Oligoflexus sp.: one gene and its partner. The protein of the gene in region 2 binds, or shares a complex with, the protein of the main gene of each other region. Links are inferred from orthologs where the notes say so. Each region holds a gene or a part of one and is shown on either strand. Other genes may lie near its edges.

Region 1 (11,820 bases), on a different replicon or contig from region 2:
TTACGAGCATCGCGATCGGTCATGATACCTTTCGAGGTCGAAAGGATACCGACACCGAAACCGCTCTTCACGTAGGGAAGCTTGTCAGCCGTCACGTAAAGGCGACGGGAAGCTGTGCTCTGACGTTCGATTGTACGGATACCAGGCTTGCCATCTTCCGAATAGGCGAGGGCAATCTTCAGAATGCCTTGCTTATTGTCACGAATGGCTTTGTAATTACGTACGAAGCCTTCTTCGCGCAGGATATGAGCGATGGCGATCTTCATCTTCGAGGCTGGTACGCTCACGACTTCATGACCCGCTTTTTGTGCGTTCCGAACTCGTGTCAAAAGGTCTGCGATTGGATCATTAACTTGCATCGTCTCTCTTCTCCGACTGCTCTGTTACCAGGATGCTTTTGTCACGCCGGCCAGCAGACCATTCAAGGCCATTTGCCGGAAGCAGATACGACAGATCCCGAACTTACGGAAAACGGCTTTTGGCCGACCGCATTTGTTGCATCGAGTATAAGCGCGAGTCGAGAACTTCGGCGTGCGCTTAGCTTTTTCGATCATTGATTTCTTAGCCATGGTCGCTCCTTAGCTTTTTCTGAAGGGGAAGTTGAACTTTTCCAACAGCGCCTTGGCTTCGATATCGTTCTTGGCGCTCATCACGATCGTGATACCCAGACCGCGGATACGATCGACTTTATCGTATTCGATCTCTGGGAAAATGATCTGCTCTTTCACGCCGAGAGTATAGTTGCCGCGACCATCAAAAGCCTTGGGCGAGAAACCGCGGAAGTCGCGGATACGAGGGATTGACACGTTGATAAGACGGTCAAGGAACTCGTACATGCGCTGACGACGCAGGGTCACGCTACAGCCGATGGGCAAGCCAGCACGCAGCTTAAAGCCTGCGATCGCTTTCTTGGATTTGGTTGTCACAGCTTTTTGACCTGTGATTTTCTCAAGGTCTGCCACAGCGCCTTCCAGAATCTTATGGTTCTGAACGGCTTCGCCTTGGCCGATGTTGACAACGATTTTCTTGATCTGTGGAATTTCGTTAGGATTTTCCAATCCCAGCTCTTTCCCCAGCTGCTCACGGATCTTGTTGTATTGGTCTTGTAGACGAGGAACGTTAGCCATCACGGACACCTTTATTTTCTGTCGATGATTAGAGGACTTCAGGTGCCAGAGACGCGATACGGACAAAACCTTTTTGCCGTACTTCACGCGCTACCGGTCCAAAGATACGAGTCCCAACGGGCTCGTTGTCTTTACCCTTGATCAGCACCGCTGCGTTCTCGTCAAACTTGATCGTGCTGCCGTCTTTACGTTGGACTTCTTTTGCAGTCCGCACGATCACAGCCTTATGAACGCTACCTTTTTTCACTTTGCTATTGGGCAGAGCTTCTTTCACGGACACGACGATGGTGTCGCCTACGGTCGCGAAGCGCTTTTTACTGCCGCCCAGTACTTTGAAACACTTCAGGACTTTCGCCCCGGAGTTGTCACCACTGAGTAGTACGGATTCCATCTGGATCATATTAAAGCCCTTTGGTCTTGCATCTATCTGCCATTACTCGGCGACAAGCTCGCCCGCTTTTTGCACGATTTTCAAGAGATCAAAGCGCTTACGAGCGCTATGGGGCCGAGAAGGGATGATCAGTACGGAATCACCGATTCGGCTTTCGTTCTTTTCGTCGTGGAACATCAGTTTGGTACGGCGTTTCATGTATTTGCCGTAACGGGGATGTTTCACAAGGTGCTCAACAGTGACAACGCGCGATTTCTGCATCTTGTCAGAGGTGACAACACCGAACACTGGCTTGGACTTCTTTTCTTTTTGTTCAGACATTGCTCACTACCCCTCAAGCTTTCGCACGAGCTTTTTCGTTTTGCACAGTGAGGAGACGGGCAAGGGTCTTGCGCAGCTTCTTCACTTTGCTCACATTCACTGCTGGCGCTGTATAGATGTCCATACGAATTTCAGCAAGCTTTTTTCGCACTTCACCTGCAGCACTCTGCAATTCACCTTTGTCTTTCGACCGCAGCTCATCGGCTGTAATTTTAAAGTAATCCATTATGACCAGGGATCCTCCGATTTAGTCAGCAGTTTGGTTCTGATCGGCAGTTTCGACCCTGCGAGTTCCAAAGCTTGCGCTGCGACTTCAGGTGTAACACCGTCCATCTCGTAGAGGACCCGACCGGGTTTGATGTAAGCAACGTAGAATTCCACGTTACCTTTACCCTTACCCATCCGCACCTCAAGAGGTTTCTTGGTTACGGGATGATCAGGGAAGATATTGATCCAGACGCGACCACCGCGTTTGATGTGGCGTGTCATCGCAATACGGGCTGCTTCGATCTGGCGAGCAGTGATTTTGCCTGCTTCCAGAGCCTGAAGGCCAAAGTCACCGAAAGACAGCTTCGATCCGCGCTCGGCTTCACCTTTGATGCGGCCTTTATGCTGCTTTCTGAATTTCATTTTCTTTGGAGATAGCATCGCACTTTCCTCTTGCTGCTACGGACCGCTTATTGATCGGTCAGAATGTCGCCTTTGTAGATCCAGACCTTAATCCCGATCAAACCATAGGTGGTCAAAGCTTCGGCTGTGCCGTAGTCAATGTCCGCACGCAGGGTATGGAGGGGAACGCGACCTTCGCGATATTTCTCGATCCGGGACATATCCGCACCACCGAGACGACCCGAACAGCTGACCTTGATACCTTTGGCGCCGGCTTTGATCGCGGAAGCGATCACTTTTTTCATCGCGCGGCGGAAGGATACCCGGCGAACCAGCTGCTGCTTAATGTTTTGAGCAGCAAGGTTGGCATCGGCGTCTGGTTTTTGGATTTCGTAGACGTTCACATTGGGATCGCCCGACGAAAGTTTGCAGATCTTAACCAGTTCGTCTTTCAGACTCTCTGCGCCTGCACCTTTCTTGCCGATGATGATACCAGGGCGGCTCGAAAAGATGTTCACGCGCATGTTAGCGGCTGCACGCTCGATCTCTACTTTCGATACACCGGCGCTGTCGAACTTCTTCATGATGTAGTCGCGAATGCGCAGGTCTTCGTGCAGGAATTTTGCGTAATCATTTTTTGCATACCAGCGCGAGGCCCAGGGGCGTGTGATACCGGTACGAAAACCAATTGGATTTACTTTCTGTCCCACGGATCCTACCCTTCCCTTAAATCTCAGCCAGTTTAACGATGATGTGTGACGAACGCTTCTTCACCTGTGTCGCACGACCTTGCGCGCGGGGCAGGTAACGCTTCAACTTCTCACCTTCGTTGACATAGGCTTCTTGCACAACGAGACGGTCGATGTCGACAGTCGAGGTCGAAGTTGCATTCGCCATGGCGGACTGAATGAGTTTCGAGAAAAGAGGAGAAGCCTTCTTATTGGTCACCCGGAGTGCATCCAGAGCGACCGCGACGGGCATCCCTCTAACGAGATCAGCTACCAGCCGCGCTTTGCGCGGGGCGATTCGCGTGTTCCGAAGAACTGCTTGATACTGACGTTCCAAAGCTAGCTCCCTTTATCTTTACTTTTTGCCTTTTTTGTCAGACCCGTGGCCGAAGTAGGTGCGCGTTGGAGCGAATTCACCTAGCTTATGGCCGACCATATTCTCGGACACGAACACTGGAACAAATTTCTTCCCGTTGTGTACGAGGAAATTCAGGCCGACAAAGTCAGGAACGATCGTCGAGCGACGGCTCCAGGTTTTGATCGGCTTCTTATCTTTAAGAGCCTGCTCGGCTTTCTTATAGAGATAGCCATCCACGAAGGGGCCTTTTTTAACTGAACGAGCCACTGAGCATACCTCCCATTACTTGCTTTTACGACGGCGGATGATATCCTTGTCCGTGCGCTTATTATGACGGGTCTTGTGACCTTTCGTCTGCACAGCCCAAGGAGTACATGGGTGACGACCACCGGATGTACGACCTTCACCACCACCGTGAGGGTGATCGACCGGGTTCATAGCCACACCGCGAACAGTGGGACGAATACCCAACCAGCGAGTACGGCCGGCTTTACCGATTTTCACGTTGAAATGGTCAGAGTTGGAGACCACACCGATGGTTGCGTAGCATTCTTCACGAACGCGGCGCATTTCACCGGAAGGCATGCGGAGCTGAGCGTAACCGTCTACACGGCCGACCAGCTGAGCGGAAACGCCAGCGCTACGAGCCAGCTGACCGCCTTTACCCACCTTCATCTCGATATTGTGTACCGGAGTACCGAAGGGGATGCTCTTCAAAGGCATGGCATTACCGGGTTTCACGTCTACAGTCGCAGCCGCGAGAACTTCGTCACCTTTTTTAAGGCCGTCCGGAGCCAGGATATAACGACGCTCACCGTCTTTGTAGACGATACGAGCGATGAATGCGGTCCGGTTAGGATCGTATTCGATGTACTCAACGCGTCCCGAGATATCACGCTTGTCGCGCTTGAAGTCGATCAGACGGTAGTGGCGACGAGCGCCACCGCCCTGATGGCGAACCGTAATACGGCCCGTGTTGTTGCGGCCGCCGTTTCTCTTTGTAGACTCTACGAGAGGACCGTACGGTTCCACGCGATCAAGGACACTGTAATCAACAACGGAGGTACCGCGTTGAGATGCTGATGTCGGTTTGTATTGCTTGATAGCCATAACGTTTACCAGTCCCTTCGTTATTGGTCTTCAAAGATCGGCAGTTTCGAACCAGCAACCAGCTTCACGATCGCTTTTTTGACCAGCGAAGTCTGGGAGTAGCGAGCGCCGCGACGCTTGAACTTACCGCGTTGAATCAAAGTGCGAACCGATTCCACTTTCACATCCCAAAGAGCCGCAACAGCTTTCTTGACGTCTTCTTTGGTGGCATCTTTCTGCACGATGAAAGTGTATTTGCCTTGAGCTTCACGAACGCCGTTCGATTTTTCCGACAGAACTGGGCGAACGATCACATGAAATGGATGCATGTTATGCTTCCTCACTAACGCGAGCGTTGAGAGCTTCCAGAGCTTTTTCGCTGATGACCAGAGTCTCGTAGCGAAGCAGATCCATAGCGTTGAAATCCAGAGGCGACTTGGCTTCTGCACCGTGGATGTTGCGTGCCGAACGATAAAGGAAATCGTCTTCACGAACGTCGGAGAGCAGAGCTTTTGGCGCGTTCAGGGCTTTCAGGGCGCCGAGCACAGCTTTGGTCGAATACGCGTTAACGCCTGCGAAGTCGCTAACAACAACCAGTTTGCCGTGACGAGCTTTGTCGGAGAGAGCAACGCGAATGGCGAGATCTTTCACCTTCTTGTTGATCTTCAGACGGTAGTCACGAGGCTGAGGACCGTGGGCCACAGCACCACCTGGACGGTTATGGGCGCGGGTCGAACCAGCGCGAGCACCACCAGTACCCTTTTGCTTATAAGGCTTCTTACCACCGCCGCTCACGTAGGCGCGGGTTTTGGTAGCGTGCGTACCTTGGCGTTGGTTGGCCAGGTAGGCTTTTACCACGTGGTGAAGAACGTGATCGTTAAGTTCAACGTTGTAGATCGAATCCGGAAGGTCGATCGACTTGACGTTGTTACCCTTGATGTCTTTGACTTGGACTTGCATGATTATCCATTCCCCCTAGAACTCATTTTTTGAGTTCTTTGGCTTTCACAGAAGGTTTGATGATAACAAAGCCATTGCGGAACCCGGGAACGGAGCCTTTGAGAGCAATAACATTGGCTTCCACATCGACATCGACGACTTTCAGGTTCTGAACAGTAACCTGCACGCAACCCATGTGACCCGGAACTTCTTTGTTCTTAAATACGCGACCTGGGGTCGTTCTCATACCGAGCGAACCAGGCAAGCGATAGAAGTTCGAACCGTGCGAACGGCGACCCGAGGAGTGACCCCAGCGTGTAATCGCACCTTCGAAGCCGTGACCCTTGGTCACGCCGGTGACATCAACAGCGCCCACTTCCGAGAATGCGGAAGCGTTCATTGCGGTACCAATGTTCACGCCATCAAGCGTGCCTTCGGTACGGAATTCCTTGAAACGGGTGTAACTTTCGCCAACCGAGACCTTGCGAAGACGAGCCACATCGGGCTTGCTCAGCTTGCGCTCTGGTTTTTCGTAGTAACCCACCTGAATGCCATGATAGCCATCGCGCTCAGGAGTCAGGATCTTGGTAACTTTTTGACCTTCGATTTTGAGAAGAGTCACGGGAATCATTTGACCTTCAGCGTCCAAGACCCGGGTCATTCCCACTTTTTTTGCGATTAGTCCGTGAATTGTCATGACTTATATTCAACCTGCTGTTGAGTTATTCGGTTCCTAAAGCGACCGTTCAGAAAACGACAACAACCGCACTCTGCTTAGTAGAGTTTGATCTCGACGTCGACTCCAGCTGCCAAATCGAGCTTCATCAAAGCATCGATTGTCTGCGCTTTAGCATCCATGATGTCGAGAACGCGCTTGTGTGTGCGGATCTCAAACTGCTCACGCGATTTTTTATCGACGTGCGGACTGCGCAGGACTGTGAAACGGTTGATCGAGGTGGGCAGTGGTATAGGACCAGCGACTCGCGCTCCCGTCCGTTTCGCACGCTCTACGATTTCGACCGCAGATTGATCAAGCAATCGGTGGTCGTACCCCTTGAGACGAATTCTAATGTTTTGACTACTCATAATTCCCAAACCTAGTCAATCTGGATAGGGTTACGAAACAAACCGAGGCAAGATAGTGATGAGCATCACCGGCATGTGGCATTGGCTTGCTTGTTCGCAGGCTTACCTCGATAGTGGAGACCGGGTTATATTACTGAGGCCTTTGGGTGTCAAGGTTTTTATAGGAAGCTTTTGGAGAAGTTAGAATTCATCTTCCAATGTCGTATCGACTTGGGCATGATGATGAAACCCGACGCTTCGCCGGGAAATCAAGGCTTTTGATGAATGAGTCAGAATGAAACACGCCGTCGCCATGATGCTGGGCGTAATGACTTCGGTCGCCCATGCGGAAGGACTTTTACCCTGTCAGCTGAAGTCTGACAAATGGTTGATCTATAATCCCTACACTGCCTGCGTGTCGGGCTACCTCGAAGTATCCGAACGAGCATTGGGTGATACTAATCAAACACGAGACGACACCGCTGCCTTGGCTCAACTCTATGGTTCAGTTGCTCTCGGGCATTGGATTTCACTGCACGCCAAGGGTGCTTATACACGGCAGGCCTCGATCAACGAGGACAGAGTCCGCGATTATAAACGCGCGGAGCAGGCTTTTATCCAGCTCGGGCATCCCGTGGTGGATCCCTTCTACGCGTCGGCTGGACGCCTGGATGCCCCATTTGGACTGAATCACGATGTGTTTCGCCTGAATTTGCCAAGTCGGGCCCGAAGGTTATGGCTCACGAGTGTTAACGGCGGTCGCATTGGGATTGGTTCACGGGAAGGCTACCGATTGGAAGTCGGCACCAGCAATCTCGTTCAACCCGATCCTGTCACGGGCGAGGAACGTAATGTCATCAGCGGCCGCATTGTTCGCACCATCGACCTTCTCGAAGGCGCCCGGCTCATGGCCTCTTATGCGGCGTCTTCGGACTATGGGCAGAGACGGATGGGGCTGGCAACGCTGGTTCATCATGAAGAAAACCGCACGAGTTTCGAATGGATTCGGGTGACGGAAGCGTCGATCCCGGATTACTTCGATCAGGTTTTTCGCTTTGTGCATGAGCAGCAGCTGAAAGACTGGAACTGGGTCCTTGGGATCGAGGAGCTGCGCAAGGATTCCTATCGCATCAGCTGGGGGGCCCGGCGGCCCTGGGTTTACGATCTGGTGGGCAGTATGAGCCTTCATTATCAAAGGGAGCGAACAGAGCCGCGTCATCACTGGGTGGTGATGGTGGGAGTGGGCTACGGCCGAGCATGGACTTGGGAGGAACAGGTTCCATGAGATTTTGGTGGCTTCTATTTTGCTTGTGTTCGCAGCTGGCCCTGGCGCAATCCTCGCAGCTCGAGAAGGACTTCCGCCAGGAAAACGATGATAAGATTGATGCCTATGAATCCATAAGCCGGGTCATCAAAAATTCCACGCTGGCCTCGAGCCTCGCATCCGGTGCGGACAGCATCAATCGTTCTGTCGATTCGCTCATGGAAAGCTTGTTTTATAGCCTGATGGATCAGGATATCCGCCTGCGCGCCAGCGACAGCATGTCGCTCGTCAGCAGCTATCGACGTGATGTGCATCCGACCAACATCGGCACCTATGTGGTGGTCGACAGGTTTCAGTTGGGGCCGGATTTTCTGCGGGAACTTGGGCGCGTGCGCGGTTTGCCTTTGACGTTCAACGGTCAAAGTCAGCTTTTCGTGACCAACGCCACGTATCGAAGTGAAGCCTCGCGCAAGGCCGAGGAGCAGAAGGCTGGATTCTGGACGGAGCTTTTCGCGAATTGGTTTGGTGGACTCCCGTTTTTGACGACGATCCTTCCGCCGTCCTTCAACCCTTTGGAACTCTACGATCCCGTCACCTATCTGAGCACACCCTTCCTTTTCCCTTCGACGATCGAGCATGCCCTGGAACTTCCCATCGGCAATATCCGAAGTTACGGTATCAGCGGCGGGGCCTCCCTGGGTATTGATACCGCTGGCCGCACTGCGAAATCCCTTCAGGAATCCCTGGGTCTGAGCGACCTGGATTTGACCATTCCGCTCTCTGTTTTTCGAGATGGGGAACATAAAATCAGTGTGTTACGTCGGAATCAGTCCCATGTTTGGCTGGCCCTGAGCGAGGTTCGGCGGATCGGTACCGCCCTTCAGACGACTTTGGGCAAGGATTACATGGTGTTTCAGAAGATGGTGAAGTGGTGGGCGGGGGTGCCGGCGCCCATTACTCCCGTGGATTTTGATCTGCAACGCGCGAGAATTTTTCAGATTGATGAGCTTTATGACTTTGACCTGACGCGGGAAGGCGCCCGGCAGGCGTTTACCGAGGCGCTGCATGGGGATTTTAAAAAAGCGCGGGCGTTGACCGGACAGCTGCAGGGACAGACGAGCAAACCGGATAAAACGAGCGGCGTGACCTTTCAGTTCTATCGCGTGACGACACGCAATGAAACGGGGCTGAAACAGGAGCGCAGCTTTTATGTTTCGCAGAGTCAAAGGCAGAAGACGTTTGGGGTTGGTGAAAGCCTGACGACGGACCGCGAAGGTGAATTTATGAACCTGGAAGCGGAGCAGTTTCTGCACGATCGGAATTGGAACCTTTTGGTTGGCGCCGATACGATGGAGATTCGGCATAAGCTTTCGATTCCTGTTCGGAAGGAAAAAGGCCCCGGAAAATCGAGTCGGTTTGTGCTGACGGCGAACGCTGCGAATCCTTTGTATATGACGGCGTCGCTGCGCATCATTGATAACTTTGTGGATGTGCGGGATTACAATCGGACGCTTGAACTTCTGCGGCGCTATACAGGGCTGGCGATTGATGACGTGCCGGAGATCGAGCTGTTTGCGAAGGATGTTGAGAAGAGGCTGATGCGTGAGCAGGCGCTGGTGAATCCGATGGATGAGGTATTTGCGCAGCCTGTTTCCGCAACGCACCTTGGGAAATTGAGTGCGACGGCTCACCTTTATTTTGCGCATGATTTGATGATTGCCCTGGCGCGGAAGGATGAGCGCGCGATGTGGATGGCTTTGGCCAATGCCTTTGGCGCCAGTCCCAAAAAGTGGGCCCGCGAGGGACCGGATGAGAGCATGTATTATTATGCGAACCTTGCGGGTTCTTATGCTCTGATGCCTCTGCGGCTTTTGAATATTGAGCCGGGTTATCCGGAAGTGGCAGCGGAGGCGAGGCGTTTGCGGAAAGGTTTTGATGCCCTTCTGAAGGCCAAGGAGCCTTTGGATATCCTTGAGGCCTATCAGAAGATTATGGATACGCAGCATCCTGTGGAATTCATGCAGGCGCTCGGGGAAATGGCCAAGGGTTTGCCGGTGCCGATCGTGGTGGGATTCAATGCGCAAAGTCAGGAGCGCGGGAAAGATAGCGAGGATGTGCGGACGGCTAAAAAGCAGTTTGAAACTTTGAATGATAAGGTTTTTGAATCGCCGTGGCCGATTCCGCCTTTGAAACGGGATCAGAGCGTTGAAGAAAAACTGGCGAATTTTCTGCCGGGTGGTTATCGGGATCCGCGGCCGACTCCCAAGCTTTTGAAGACCAAGGTTACTTTGGATCGTTCGGGGCCGTTTGGTCGGTCCGGCGGGGAACTTCGGCTGCAGCTTTCCATTCGGAATATGTCAATTGCACACGGGAATCTGCAGGTTTACGTGCGCTTTGAGCAGCATGGGGCGATTAATCTCGGGCGTTTCGTTCTGACGGAGAATATCGTGCGTCTGTCTCCGGATATCAGCAATACGACTCTCGGACCGCGTCGGAATCGGACGGAGACCTTCCAGCTGACTCTGAACGGACCCGGAGGATTGCCTGATACCAAGTTCCTGGACGAGGCCATTGCCAACGGCGACGCGTTTGACATGCATATCAGCCTGAGTGAAGACGGCGAGAGCTGGAGCCAGGAGCAAACCATGTCATTCGCCATCGAGAATGGGCTTCTTAAAAATCTTTGAAATGCCCCGGGCTATTGGGTTGACAAAAGCAATAGGCCGGGTAATATCACGCTCTCCCGTATGGTGGGTGTGGCGAAGTGGTTAACGCATCGGATTGTGATTCCGACATACGTGGGTTCAATCCCCATCACCCACCCCATACGACCCTCGACGAGAACCCCTGAAAAATATGTCATCACGTTTTCTGAGTGGTTTGAGTTCCCGGTCACTCCTCTATATCTCCATCAAGAATACCTGCGAAAAAAATATGTCGACGAGAATCTCTCGGCGGATGAAGCTGCGTCTGGAATTGCCTGTGAAGCCGTCTCGAGGAAGAAAAATGCCTTTTGTTGGTTTGCTGGCAAGGAGAAATATTCAATATCAAAGACGAAGATTTTGAAATTGAAACAGTGCAAAGTTTCAATTCTATTTTAACTATAGTTTCAATATGTTACACGAATCATTCTCCACTATAAAATCGCTCTCAGTCAGAACGATCGCACTAACTACCCAGTAATATTCGCATATTTTCCTTAAATTTCAATAATTGCCACAGCAGCAGACCTCTTGGAAACGGAATACATTTGTAGTCTGTGGGGATGATGTATTTGGGAACCATGGCTCCCTGGAGGACATCACACTTAAGGGCACGTCAGTCCTAACATGCAACTGCAGAACGACTCATGATGACTCTCCTCATTCGGGCGAGTACGGCCTTACCGGACTCGCACGCGAAACTGAAAGGCCGAGCCCTGCCCTGGGGCGCTTTCCAAAAGCTCGACGCTGCCATCCAAGAGCTCGGCCAGACGGCGGGACAGAGCGAGACCAAGACCTGTCCCACCGTATCTGCGGGTGTGACTGCCATCGGCCTGGGTGAAGGGACGGAACAGGGTGTTTTGCTGCTCGACTGTCAGACCAATACCTGTATCCCGCACGGTGATAATCAGATCATCATCCATGCTTTCAAGATGAATATTAACCTCGCCTTTTTCCGTGAACTTGATCGCATTGCCCACCAGATTATAAATGATCTGGCGCAAACGAACGGGATCGGTATGAATCTGACCCGGAAGCATTCCCGATTTCGTCAGCGTAAGGGCCAGATTTTTTTCCAGAGCCTTGGGCTTAAGATCTCCCATAATTCCTGCCATCATGTCCGGCAAGGAGAAATCCTGAGCATGAATCGTCAAGCGCCGCGCTTCGACTTTAGAAAGATCCAGAATATCGTCGATCAATCGCAAAAGATGCTGACCGTTGCGCTGG
Region 2 (11,887 bases):
GTGGCCGGTGATGAGGTTCTGGAAATCCTCGGCTGTCTTTCCGGAACCCTGGGTTATCTCATGACCCAGATGGAAGATGGCGTTCCGTTTTCGCAGGCCGTGCGCAATGCCTATGATTTGGGTTATACCGAGCCCGATCCGAGGGATGACCTGTCCGGGATGGACGTCGCGCGCAAGGCTTTGATTTTGGCCCGCACCATTGGTCTGACCTTAAACCTAGATGACATCAAACTCGAAGGCCTGTTCCCGGCTGATTGCAGTCATGATGATCCCGAGGTCTTTTTGAAGAATCTGACCCGACTCGATCAGTCTTATGGCGATCGCATCCGTGGGGCCCAGAGTCGCGGCGCCGTTCTGCGTTTTGTCGCGCGCATCAGCCGTGATCAAGTGAGCGTGGGCATCGAGGAAGTCGATAAGAATAGTCCCTTTGGTCGTCTGCGGGGAACGGATAATCAGGTGACGCTGAAAACCCAGCGTTATGCGAATAATCCTTTGATCGTGACCGGACCCGGCGCCGGTGCGGAAGTGACCGCGGCAGGCGTTTTGAACGATATTATTACCATCGCCAGCAGCCAGGAGCGGGGAGGACGGGCATGAGTGAATTTCGAGTCTTTGCACCAGCCACGATAGGCAATGTGGCTTCGGGTTTTGATGTCCTTGGTCTTGCCGTCGCAGGATTGGGGGATACCTTTGTTTTCGAGGAATCGAGCCACTACAGTATCGCCGTGCAGGGGCGCGATGCGCGTCTTGTGCCTTTGGAGCCAGAGAAAAATACTGTAACGCTCGCGGCAGAAGCTCTTTATCTGCACCTTGGCATCACCCCGAAACGTTTTCATGTGACCCTGGAACGCGCTCTGCCTTTGGCCGGTGGACTGGGGTCCAGCGCGGCTTCGAGCGTGGCCGGGGCTTTAGCAGCCGCGAAGCTCGCCGGAGTTTTGGATCGGAAGGATCTGATTTTAAAATCCGCTCTGGCTGCGGAAACCGTGGTGGCCGGACCGCATCTCGATAACATCGCGCCCTGCGTTTATGGGGGCCTGACCCTTGTGCAGGATGTGGGGAACCTGAGAGTTTATCCCGTGCCCTTGAAGGCCAAATTCTGGGTGACCCTGACAACTCCTCCGCTTCATATCCAGACCAAGGAAGCCCGGAAGGTTTTGCCTCAGCAGCTCGACACCCCACGCTGGACGCGACAGATGGCCCACTGCACGACGCTGGCCCTGGCTTTGGCCCTGGGCGACCAAGAGCAGATTGCCTTTGGTTTGAAAGATCCTTTTGCAGAACCCGCACGCGGTAACCTTATTCCAGGATTTTTCCAGGCCAAGGCCGTGGCCATCAACGCCGGCGCCTTTGGTTTTTCCATCAGTGGCAGCGGCCCCACCTGCTTTGCTTTGAGTGCCGACGAAGCAACCGCGCATAAGGTGGCCGAAGCTGTCCGCGAGGTCTTTGGGCCTCAGACTCTTGTTCATATCGCCGAACCCAGTTTGGAAGGAGCCAGCATTTTATGAGCCAGGCCCGCTTTGCTTGTCTTCAATGCGAAAAAACTTATGATTGGCTTGAACTCCGTTATGCCTGTGACTGCGGTGGACTGCTCGAAGTCAAGCATGATGATGCCGCGTTGCGCAAACTTCCCGAGCTTTCTGAGCAGCGCCTGACCTCGCGCAAACCCTATGATCGCAGTGGCGTCTGGCGTTTCCGCGAGGGTGTTCTGCCCCTTGCTGAATCCATGATCGTGACGCAGCCGGAAGGCCAGACACCGATCTATGAAAGTCCAGTCCTGAATCAATGGGCCGGTCAGCATCGTTTAAGTCTGAAGCACGAAGGCGAAAACCCCACCGGATCCTTTAAAGATCGCGGCATGACCGCCGCCGTATCCATGGCCAAGCGCCTCGGCATGCCGGTGGTGGCCTGCGCATCCACCGGAAATACCAGCTCATCCCTTGCAGCCTATGCGGCCCGCGCGGGGCTCAAGGCCATCGTTTTTCTTCCCGCGGGCAAGGTGAGTCAGGGGAAGATGGCCCAGACTTTGGGATATGGAGCCAAGGGTTTGGCCATCCGCGGTGACTTCGATGATGCCATGCAGATCGTTCGAGATCTGGCGGCTGCGGGACGCGTTTACATGGTGAACTCGCTCAATCCGCATCGGATTGAAGGGCAGAAGACCATCATCTGGGAAATGCTGCAGGATCGCAACTGGAAGGCTCCTGATTGGATCGTGGTGCCGGGTGGCAACCTGGGCAATACGAGTGCCTTTGGCAAAGCGATTGATGAAGCGTACGCCTGGGGCTGGATCACCAAGAAACCGCGCATCGCGACCATCCAGGCGGAAGGCGCGAATCCCTTTTTCAGAAGTTACAATCGCGATTTTGCCAGCCTCGAAGCCATCACGGCGGAAACCGTGGCCACCGCGATCCGTATCGGCTTTCCTGTGAACTATCCGCGCGCCGTGCGATCTATTCTGAATACCAACGGTATCGTCGCCGATGTCACCGATGCCGAAATCATGGCTGCGAAGGTGGTCATTGATCATGCGGGCATCGGCTGTGAGCCGGCGAGTGCCGCAACGCTTGCGGGTGTGAAGAAACTCGTTAAAAAAGGCATCATCGGGACCGAAGAGGATGTGGTGCTCGTGCTCACAGGGCATATGCTCAAGGACCCGGATGCGATTTTGAAGGCTCAGACGCTTGACTGCACGGAAATCGATGCGGATGCCAACGCCATTGTCCGAGCCTTGGATCGGGTATGAGGCCCCTTCAATGCTTGAAAGCGGTTACGAGGCCGTAGATGGCCAGGAAGATCAGAATCACAACGGTTAGAAAAGGACTGGCGATCAGAATGATGCCGACCAGTCCAATACCAAGCCCCATGGCGAGTATTCCACCCAGAATCAAAACAGTCATCTGCAGGAATTTTCGGGTGCCGCTCGAATGCTCTTGATTCAGCCACTGCTTGATCGCCTCGGCGATAGAACTCATAACGGATTTTCCTTCAGCTGCGCAGGGCCTGAACCTTGACCTGTCCAGAACGTCCAATGCGATAGACCAGCATAATCGGTCGGCAGCAGACCTGGCAGTCCTCGATATAATTGGTCGCGCCGGATGAAAGATCGAAAAACGTGACAAAGACTTCGCCGCACCAGGGGCACTGTACATTCACGGGTTCTTCCATCCAGGTCCTCCTGCCGGTTCAACGGAAGGACAACTGTCCCTCCGCACCTTTGGCTCGGGCTGAGCCTGGGAAAATAATGGGGCCATTCTGAGAAAAATTCAACCATTCGAAACGGCAGGCATCCGCATTGCCGGCAATAGGACAGGTCCTGTCCTTCAGAGGATTATTGATAGCCTCCAGATACTCCAGCTTAGGCAAGGCCTTGAGCGCGGCGATGTCTTCGATGAAATTGTCATTCAGAATGACGACCTTGAGCGAGGTGAAGGGCAAAAGTTCCTGCACGCTGCTCAGGGAATTCCTGGTCAGATTGATCTCGATCAGCTTGGGCAGATTGCGCATACCCTGGAGCGTCTTGAGGCCCTCACCTTTGGTGTTCTGCAGAACGAGACGCTTCAAGGCGGGCAGATCCGCGAGTCCTTCCAGGTTGACCAAAGGGTTATTGCTGAGGTCCACGTACTGAAGTCGGGGCAGTCCCGCAAGTGGCTGAAGGGACGTGAGCTTATTGTTTTCAAGGTTCAGGCGGGACATCTGCGTCAGCTGTGAAAGATCCGGCAAAGCCGTGAGGGCGTTGTTGGCCATCGACAGATTTTCAAGCATCGGCAGGGCATTGAGGACGACAGTATCCATCTGGGTGTTTTCAGCGATTTCCAGGTAATGGACCTTCGGCAAGGCAAAAGGCAGCGTGAAACGCGTCAGGCCGGCGTTCGCGAAGATCGACCCTTCCTCAAGTGCAGGCCAGTTCCCAGCTTTGACATCACCTGCGATGTCCGATGCATACACAAAAATCCGTTTCATGCGGGGAGCATCAGCGGGAAGCGCTTTCAAACCTGTCACTTCGAGAAGATCCAGCGATTCCAATTCGCTCCACTGAGCGGGTAAATTACGGAGAGCCAACTTGTTTAAAAAGAGGACCCGCACCTTGCTCAGGGGCGTAAGGTCCAAAGGTTCGCTCAAAGTCAAAGAGTCCAGGCGCAGCTCATCCAGGGATAGGCTATTGAAGTCAGGCAGGGTCGGGAGATTCACATAAGCCAGGTCCAGGACTCTCAGATTTTTCAACTGGCTCAGATTACTGAAGTCGAGCGGCACGCTCGGGTTCTGCAGGCGCAGGTTTTCCAGCAGCGGAAAGGCCGCAATACGCAAAGGTTCGGCTTTGATGCGGGCCTGCCGTTCGGAAAGCACATTGTCGATGATCGTCAGTTTTTTCAAACTGGTGAGCGCCGCCAAGGGGCTAAGGTCCTGGATCGCATGATCGGAGAGGGTCAGCTCCTCAAGCCCCATATCAGCGAGGGCGCGCAGGGGGCGAATGTCCTCAAGGCGCGCGCTGTCGATGAAGGTTGAGGGATCAAAGCCGCCGATTTCGAGCTTCTTTTGCTCGGCCAGCATTTTACGGAGCCAGCTGTCCGCGCTTTCGCAATTTTCAAAAATCTCGCGGGCTCCGGCCTCATCTCCGCTTTGGATGCGGTAATCACTGACTATGCGCAGAATTCTTTGGACCGTGAACCATGCGGGATCCTCATGATTATTATACTGGCACCAGCCCAGGAAATCCTTGGGTTCCTCGGTCAGCACATCCAGACTTTCCGTAGGCATGCGTGGATTGATGGACGCATCATAGGCGAGTTTCACACCCGAGGTATCTTCGATCCACTGGACGAAATCGCCCACGAAATTATAAATGGCTTCGCCCGTATCGCAGATGGTCTCAAGCTGCTCGGGCACCAGGATGCGATCCCAGCCCATGAAGTCACCAACCAGATACCACTGATCATTTTCTTTCACATAGGCGGGTCCGCCCGAATCGCCGAAGCATGGTCCGTGATCAGGACGTGGTCCGATCACGATCAGATTGAAAAGACGCCCATGATTGACGAATTCACGCACATTGGTGTCGACATAGAGAAGTTTTCCGCCCTGGCAGCTTGCATCATCAAAGGCGCATTGCGAAGCGGTGCGACCATAGCCGGCAATGGAGATCGGGGTCTTGGCCGCGAAGGCGGCTGGCTGATGCCAGATTTCCACGGGCTTGAATCCGGCGGGAATATCCCCCTGGAAGCGCACCCAGGCGATGTCAAAATTGGATTCGAATTTTTGAAATTTTTTGAAGGTGGCCAGCTCTTCCGCATCCCGGAGAACGGCTGAGTCAGCTTTGGTGTCCTGGCCGAAAAGGATTTGGAAATCCTGGGGCCGCTTATCGAAGACGCAGTGTGCGGCGGTGACAATCAAATGCTCCGCCACCAATGTTCCTGAACAAAAATGATTGTGAGAATTTTTATCTACGAGGGCGACAGCACTGTAAGACGCGGGATGCTCAGCCGTGGGAATGCTTCCGTTCACCATGCGCAGCGCGGAGCTCTCCGTATTCGTCGAGCGGTCACACATCAGGAGAAAGGCGGGCACGAGCAGGATAAATGAACCAAAGAGACCGTGAAGGATGGGGCGTTGGCGTATTTTTTTTAGCATAGGCTTGGAACTCCTCGGTGCTGACTTCTTTCGTGCGTGGTGCACGCTTCGTGCCACGAGCATTCCATTCAGCACAGTATGCTGAGCGCAGAAAGCCAATCTCCCTTGCGTGGAATCCTTCGTTATGCGACGGCATATCGCGTTATTCCGCGTGTAAGCAAGCTTTTTTTGGATCTTGGCCGCTTGGCAAGTATTCCCATTTACAGAAAACTTCTTTGAGACTATGTTCAACGCAGATTCATTTGATTTCACGAAGGGAGATTCCATGCGCGATCGAGTTGGCAATCTGCTGCAAAGTTTTTCCTTAGCCCTCGTCTGCACTTTCTACCTGACCGCTTGCGATCAAGCGAACGATCGCAGCTCGTTGAAACTGACGAATGCTATTGAGACCGACAGTGCGGCTTTTCCCGCAGTTGTGCAACTGATGACGAAGAGCGAGACCGACTCCCGCTTTTGCACCGGCTTCTTCGTTAATGAATATCAGGTTTTGACAGCGGCCCATTGCGTGAAGGATCTGACTCCGGAGCAGCCTGATCTGTATCTGGTGGCAGGAGGAAATGAGACAACTCAGCAGCGAGCGGCGAAAGCTCTTCGTTTCTATGTGCACACTGATTTTGAACGCGGTCTCGATCGCGTAGCCAATCCATATGATGTCGCTGTGGTTGAGTTTCCCGCGGGAACAGCGCTGGATACCATCCGTCTGAGTTCACGCACGCCGCGAGTCAACGATGCGGTGACGATGGTTGGTTATGGTTCGGATCAAAATACGCCAGGCGTTCATTCCACGGCCGCGGGTGAGATCACCGGCACGAAGCGTTATGGTCAGAACTCCATCAAGGGTTCCGCCGATGGCATTCTGAGCGTCGTAGGTGTGGCTAAGACGAAGCCAGGCATCCAGAAGGGTCAGTACGTGGCCACCGCGCAGGGCGACTCAGGAGGCCCCATTCTGATGAATTCAGAGGTAGTCGGCATGATGGTCGCTGTTGATGTGCGCCAAGGTGGTGCGGGTCAGGTTTCAAGCGTTTCGTATGCGATTGATATGAACAGCCCAGCGGTCCGCGAATTTTTGGACAGCGTTTTGGATTGAGGTGTAAAGCCCAGGCGTCGCAGCCTGGGATTTTTTTTGTGCTGGTCCTGGCGGATTCCATGCGAGGACGCGGAGCGGTCGACCCAGGCGATAAAATTCCTCTGTGAACAGAACGCTGCCCCGAACGATCAACACGGATGTTTCCTCCCCCCGCGACATATCCCCCGATTTGCTTCCAATATCGCAAAGAGCGTTCCAAAAGTATTTGGCTGTGAAATCAAGGGGCCTTGGGCTTTCCTCTGCAGCAGAGCACACAAAACTGTGGGAAGTACGGAAAACGTTTTCCGCTTTCCACACAGGACGGTCGGGCCTTTTTTTCTCGTGATTTTCCGTTGTTTGGTGGAAATTATGCAGCGGAGGTCTCAATGAAGCTTGAACCAGCAGGCACGGCCGCGCATATCCATGCACCGGATGTGAAGGCTAAGCATCAGCCGCGGTTGAAAACCCCGACTGATGCTGCGTGATTCATTTCTGCGCAAGCTTATCCAGGATCCCGTTGACGAAGGCACCGGAATTTTCGGTGCTGTACTTCTTCGCCAGCTCGATGGCCTCGTTGATGACCACTTTTTTCGGTGTGTCCGTGAACAGCAGTTCATAGGCCGCGAGGCGCAGCACACAGCGGTCGATCACAGGCATACGGGCCAGGGTCCAATGCTCCGAGACGGCCTCAATCTTTTCATTGAGCCCACTCAAATTCTCAAAAATCCCTTCGACCAGCCGGCGAAAGTAAGCCTTGTGTTCCCGATCGACCCCAAAATCAGTCATGAAGCGATCGCAGTGGTTGGCCGAAAAGAAGAACAGCTTTTCGATTTCACACTGATACAGGAACTGGAGGGCCCATTCCCGGGATTGCGCGTTGGGGTGGTGTTCACGTTGCACCGAAAAACTCCGTATCAATCAAATTGTTTGAGCGTTTTGACCATGGTGATGGCGGTATGGGCGGCTTCCGCGCCCTTGTTGCCAAGCTTGAGGCCCGCGCGATTCAGAGCCTGCTCCACGGTGTTGGTGGTCAGAACGCCGAAAATCGTCGGAACGCCGGTTTCAATGCCGATATTCATAAGGCCGGACGCACAGGGTCCTGCCACATATTCAAAATGGGCTGTCTCGCCGCGAATCACCGCGCCGAGGCAGATGATGCTCGCATAGCGTTTGGTGCGGGCAGCCTTGGCGGCTGTCACCGGAATCTCAAAAGCGCCGGGAACCCAGACCACGTCGACCGTATCCGCAAGACCCTGCTCCTGATAGACCGACAGCGCGGATTCCACCAGAGATTTGGTGATGAGTTCGTTGAAGCGGGCCGCGACGATGAGATGGCGAAGACTCATGGGATACGTTCCTTCCTTAAAACGACTTTTGAATGATCGAATTTTCGACAATTTCCAGACCGAAGCCGGAAAGACCCTTCAGCACCATCGGCGAACTCGTATGCGCCCGCAGCCTTTTGATGCCGAGCGCACGGATGATCTGGGCGCCAGTACCGTGCAGGCGAAGATCCATCTTGCGGCCGCTACCACCATCATTGGCGACATTGTTATAATCCGCGGCGAGCTGCTTCAGCTCGTCCTGCCATGAAGTTTGGGGATGATTCAGATAGATCAAAGCCGCCTTGTCCTGCTCTTTCAGAAGGTCGAGGCCTTTTTGCAGACGGAAGCCCGAGCCGTTTTTCCGATCGGCGAAGACGTCGAGCAGATGATGCTGACTGTGAACGCGCACATCGACGACGCTGTTCTCGAAGTCCTTGCCTTTGATCAGGGCCAGGTGCTCAAGACCATCCAAGGTGTTGCGATAGAGCACCGCTTCGTAGTTGCCGCTGCCGGTTTTGATCGTCTCGCGCGCGACTTCCTCGACCATGGATTCGTGCATCAGGCGATACTGAATCAGATCGGCGATCGCGACGATCGGCATATTATGTTTTTCAGCGAAGATTTCCAGGTCCGGCATGCGGGCCATGGTGCCATCGTCATTCATGATCTCGCAGATCACACCGGCCCCTTTAAGACCGGCAAGACGGGCGATATCCACCGAACCTTCGGTGTGGCCGGCACGTTCCAGGACTCCGCCTGGACGCGCGCGCAAAGGAAAGATGTGGCCTGGCACCACGATATCACCGGGGCTGGTCTGATCATGAATCGCGACCTTGATGGTATGCGCGCGATCGGCTGCGGAAATGCCGGTCGAAACACCCTCGCGGGCTTCGATGCTGACGGTGAAGGCTGTGCCTTGATCGGGGAAATGTTTGCTGCCGTCGGCCATCATGGGAAGTTTCAAATGATCGACGATGCGGGGCTCAAGCGTCAGACAGATCAGACCTCGGGCTTCCTTGGCCATGAAGTTGATGTTCTGCGGCGTCACACATTCTGCGGCTAAAACCAGGTCTCCTTCGTTTTCTCGGTCTTCATCATCGACCATTATCACCATCCCGCCCTGTTTAATGACGTCGATGGCTTTGCGTACTCTGGCGATCAGCTTATCCTGGTCTATCTGCATGGCGATACCCTTTATCCGAGGCTGAGCGAAGGAAAACGTGGTTTTCAAAGATCACTATGTGCGACAAAATAGCATTGTCTGTCCGATGGTCGCATCCTAGCCGAGATTCGGGGCTCTGTCCATGGAAAGTCGGGGGGTTGAAGCAGGATCCTGGGGACCCGGATCCGTGGGTTCCGGTCAGGCTACGCCCATGCGCCGGCTGGCTTTGCGCGGGTGAGGCCAAAGGCCAGGAATGTCAGGGCTCTTCGAGGATCCCGCCAAGCCGATCAAAACGCTTTTCCCACATCGAGCGTCGTGCGGCTGTCCATTGTTCGAGGACAGAAAGTCCTTCCGGGACGATTTGACAGCTGCGAGTGCGACCGATTTTGCGGGTGGCGACCAGTCCGCATTCTTCGAGGAGCTGCAGATGCTGCAGAACAGCCGGAACACTGATCTTGAGCGGCTCGGCCAGCTCTGAAACGGACACCGGACCTTCGCTCACCCTCTCGACGATCGCGCGTCGGGAGGGATCGCTTAAGGCGCGGAAAACGAGATCGAGATTTTTTTGCGCGTGCATGAAAGTCCTGCCTTTATGATGAACGCTTGAGTTCCTGCGCCAGTCGCTCCAGGATCTGACGCCATCCGTCTTCGCGCATTTTAAGGCCATCGGCCCCTTCAAAGAAAGCAATCTGATCACTGAAGACCAGCGTGGTGCCGCCGTCCTTCGGCACGAGTTCAAAGGTGGCGAGTGATGCGGAAATGCGCTTTCCCATAAAGGTCATCGCATAGGAAAGGACGATTCTCTGATTCGGGATGATATCGTGATAGTAGGATTCATTGCTCATCGAACCGCCTTGGGGAAAACGGATCAGTGTTTTCTCCAGACCTCCGACTCTGAAATCGAGACTATGCTCTTCGACTATCGAGCCTTCCCCTTCTGAAAACCAGCGACGTTTTTTGCCGGGATCGGAAAACGCGGCGAAGACCTTGTCCGGGGAAACAGGATAATGACGTTCAATGACGTAATGACCATGAGTGAGGGACGATTTCATACGAGCCTCCGATAGTTAAGTCGATGCTTAAGTATCGGCAGGCTGGCAGGAAAAGTAAAGTACTTACTTAAGTATTATTTTTTCGTCCAGGTTTCCATAACTTGCGACTGTCTCGTCAGCTTCATGCTGCTGACTTTGCCCGAAATCAGGGTCCATTGGACGAGGTCGCCGCTGCTCAGAGTCACGCTGCGCTCCAGGCTTCCGTCCACAAAGGTTTGGGTTGTGACCGCGCTGCATGTGACAGAGGGTGATACGGATAAAGCTTCGATCGCATAGCTGCCGACATTCGGTGCGGCCGCTATCGTGTAAAGAACGGAGCTGCTATTCAAGGCTGTGACGGCTTTTTTAGCATCCGCTGTGACCGTGACAGTGAAGCCATAACTCGCAGCGGCATTCACAAAGCTGCCTTCGATGGACTCGGCGAAGGGTGATGCGCAGGCAGCCAGGAACGAAGTCGATATAATGGAAACCGACATATTTTCCGGTGATTTGTTGTCATTCGAAGCTTCCCCGGCTGTGGGGGTGGCCGTGCCTGTGCCAGCTCCATTCGTGGTGGTGCTTCGTTTGGGTTCAGGCGCAATACCATTGCCCACTTCCGTTCCGCAGTGGCAAAGGAGAAGACCGAGAGCGATGGGTAGGTAGCGCTTCATGAATCGGACCCCTTGGTCTGAGGAAACATTTGAAGGTTCAGCTGCACGACGGCCTTATCCTCGGTCGCCTCGTTCTGTTCGAGCGCCCACTGATGCAGTTCCTTGCGAAAGTTTTTGAGTCGCGCCTTCAATTCGGGCAGTGCGGTTTCCGGGAGCTGAAAGATCAAGGCCCCGAATTCACGCTGGTCCAAGGGTAAATCCTCCAAGGCTTCCATGGCCTGCTCCAGGATGCGGCGATGGAAGGTGCGGACCGCGAGACTCTTCACTTCGTCGCTCGTGATCACGATATCGTCTTTCACTGCAAACTGCCCATCGGGGCGTTTATGAATGAAACCTTTTTTCTTCAGAAAATTCAGCGCCGCGACGATCTCCTTGAGTTCGATGCGGCCATTCAAACGTCTTTGAATCCAATAGGGGTCATCCCGGAATCCATCGAGAAGGGCCATCTCCCGCAGCACAGGATAAATCCAATGACTCAGATACTCGACCGCATCGCTTTCCAGTTCGTATCGTCTTGATGATGGTGTCAGGCGCTTCAGCTTTTCATAATGCTGCGCGCGCTCCTGATCCGTATCCGCCTGGTTCATGGCCACGAGGCAGCGAAAGTACTCGGCAGGGCCGCTGGTCAGACCCAGGGCCTGGATGAACTTTTCCAAAGAGGGGCCGCTGATATTCCTTTGCCCGTCCATGACCAGCTTTAAGACATTCGGAGCACTGAATCCCGCCGCCTGCGAAAACTGGCGAAAGCTATAGCCCCGCTTGCTCTCTTTCCGGAACTGATAATAGTCCGCAAGGAAGAGGCGGTAGTTGGTATAGCCGTAGATGCTGGGGCCCTGGTTCATGCTGAATCCTTCGCTGTTCCTTTGTATTCTCGGCAGAATTGGAATTTTCCATGAGCGGAAAATTTTCATCGTAAGTCCGGGCGCTTGCCTTGATGCGCGTATTCTTGATGGTAAGAGCTTGTTTTTTCTAAGGAAAGGTGCAGGGCCGTATTCCAGTCTCCGCCA

Evidence for each region.
Region 1: the proteins of nusB (region 2) and rpsJ are in contact, whole or in part, in a solved structure (PDB 3D3B), measured with the Escherichia coli proteins. The link is inferred for Oligoflexus sp. from one-to-one orthologs.

The regions. Positions count from the first base shown.
Region 1 is NZ_DASTAT010000093.1:23,982-35,801, reverse strand. Bases 4,993-7,922 are described here. They hold rpsJ (30S ribosomal protein S10), read right to left. Parts: upstream 6,649-7,922; coding sequence 6,337-6,648; downstream 4,993-6,336. Other genes in these bases: VFO10_RS19765 (hypothetical protein), read left to right, coding at 7,909-7,922; VFO10_RS19770 (hypothetical protein), read left to right, coding at 6,923-7,912; rplC (50S ribosomal protein L3), read right to left, coding at 5,606-6,259; rplD (50S ribosomal protein L4), read right to left, coding at 4,993-5,583. Also shown: rpsH (30S ribosomal protein S8), read right to left, coding at 1-359; VFO10_RS19840 (type Z 30S ribosomal protein S14), read right to left, coding at 384-569; rplE (50S ribosomal protein L5), read right to left, coding at 579-1,127; rplN (50S ribosomal protein L14), read right to left, coding at 1,156-1,527; rpsQ (30S ribosomal protein S17), read right to left, coding at 1,561-1,839; rpmC (50S ribosomal protein L29), read right to left, coding at 1,853-2,065; rplP (50S ribosomal protein L16), read right to left, coding at 2,065-2,487; rpsC (30S ribosomal protein S3), read right to left, coding at 2,517-3,158; rplV (50S ribosomal protein L22), read right to left, coding at 3,175-3,513; rpsS (30S ribosomal protein S19), read right to left, coding at 3,532-3,801; rplB (50S ribosomal protein L2), read right to left, coding at 3,817-4,644; rplW (50S ribosomal protein L23), read right to left, coding at 4,665-4,952; more of rplD, read right to left, coding at 4,954-4,992; more of VFO10_RS19765, read left to right, coding at 7,923-10,578; VFO10_RS19755 (sensor histidine kinase), read right to left, coding at 11,274-11,820. UniProt on the Escherichia coli protein: Involved in the binding of tRNA to the ribosomes. Part of the processive rRNA transcription and antitermination complex (rrnTAC). The complex forms an RNA-chaperone ring around the RNA exit tunnel of RNA polymerase (RNAP).
Region 2 is NZ_DASTAT010000034.1:38,345-50,231, forward strand. The notes cover bases 5,885-8,881. They hold nusB (transcription antitermination factor NusB), read right to left. Parts: upstream 7,592-8,881; coding sequence 7,178-7,591; downstream 5,885-7,177. Other genes in these bases: VFO10_RS07280 (S1 family peptidase), read left to right, coding at 5,891-6,712; ribH (6,7-dimethyl-8-ribityllumazine synthase), read right to left, coding at 7,606-8,037; ribB (3,4-dihydroxy-2-butanone-4-phosphate synthase), read right to left, coding at 8,054-8,881. In the rest of the region: thrA (bifunctional aspartate kinase/homoserine dehydrogenase I), read left to right, coding at 1-597; VFO10_RS07255 (homoserine kinase), read left to right, coding at 594-1,505; thrC (threonine synthase), read left to right, coding at 1,502-2,743; VFO10_RS07265 (hypothetical protein), read right to left, coding at 2,751-2,972; VFO10_RS07270 (CPXCG motif-containing cysteine-rich protein), read right to left, coding at 2,986-3,165; VFO10_RS07275 (leucine-rich repeat domain-containing protein), read right to left, coding at 3,184-5,625; more of ribB, read right to left, coding at 8,882-9,199; VFO10_RS07300 (metalloregulator ArsR/SmtB family transcription factor), read right to left, coding at 9,435-9,755; VFO10_RS07305 (SRPBCC family protein), read right to left, coding at 9,769-10,230; VFO10_RS07310 (hypothetical protein), read right to left, coding at 10,305-10,880; VFO10_RS07315 (TIGR02147 family protein), read right to left, coding at 10,877-11,722; VFO10_RS07320 (hypothetical protein), read right to left, coding at 11,788-11,887. UniProt on the Escherichia coli protein: Part of the processive rRNA transcription and antitermination complex (rrnTAC). The complex forms an RNA-chaperone ring around the RNA exit tunnel of RNA polymerase (RNAP).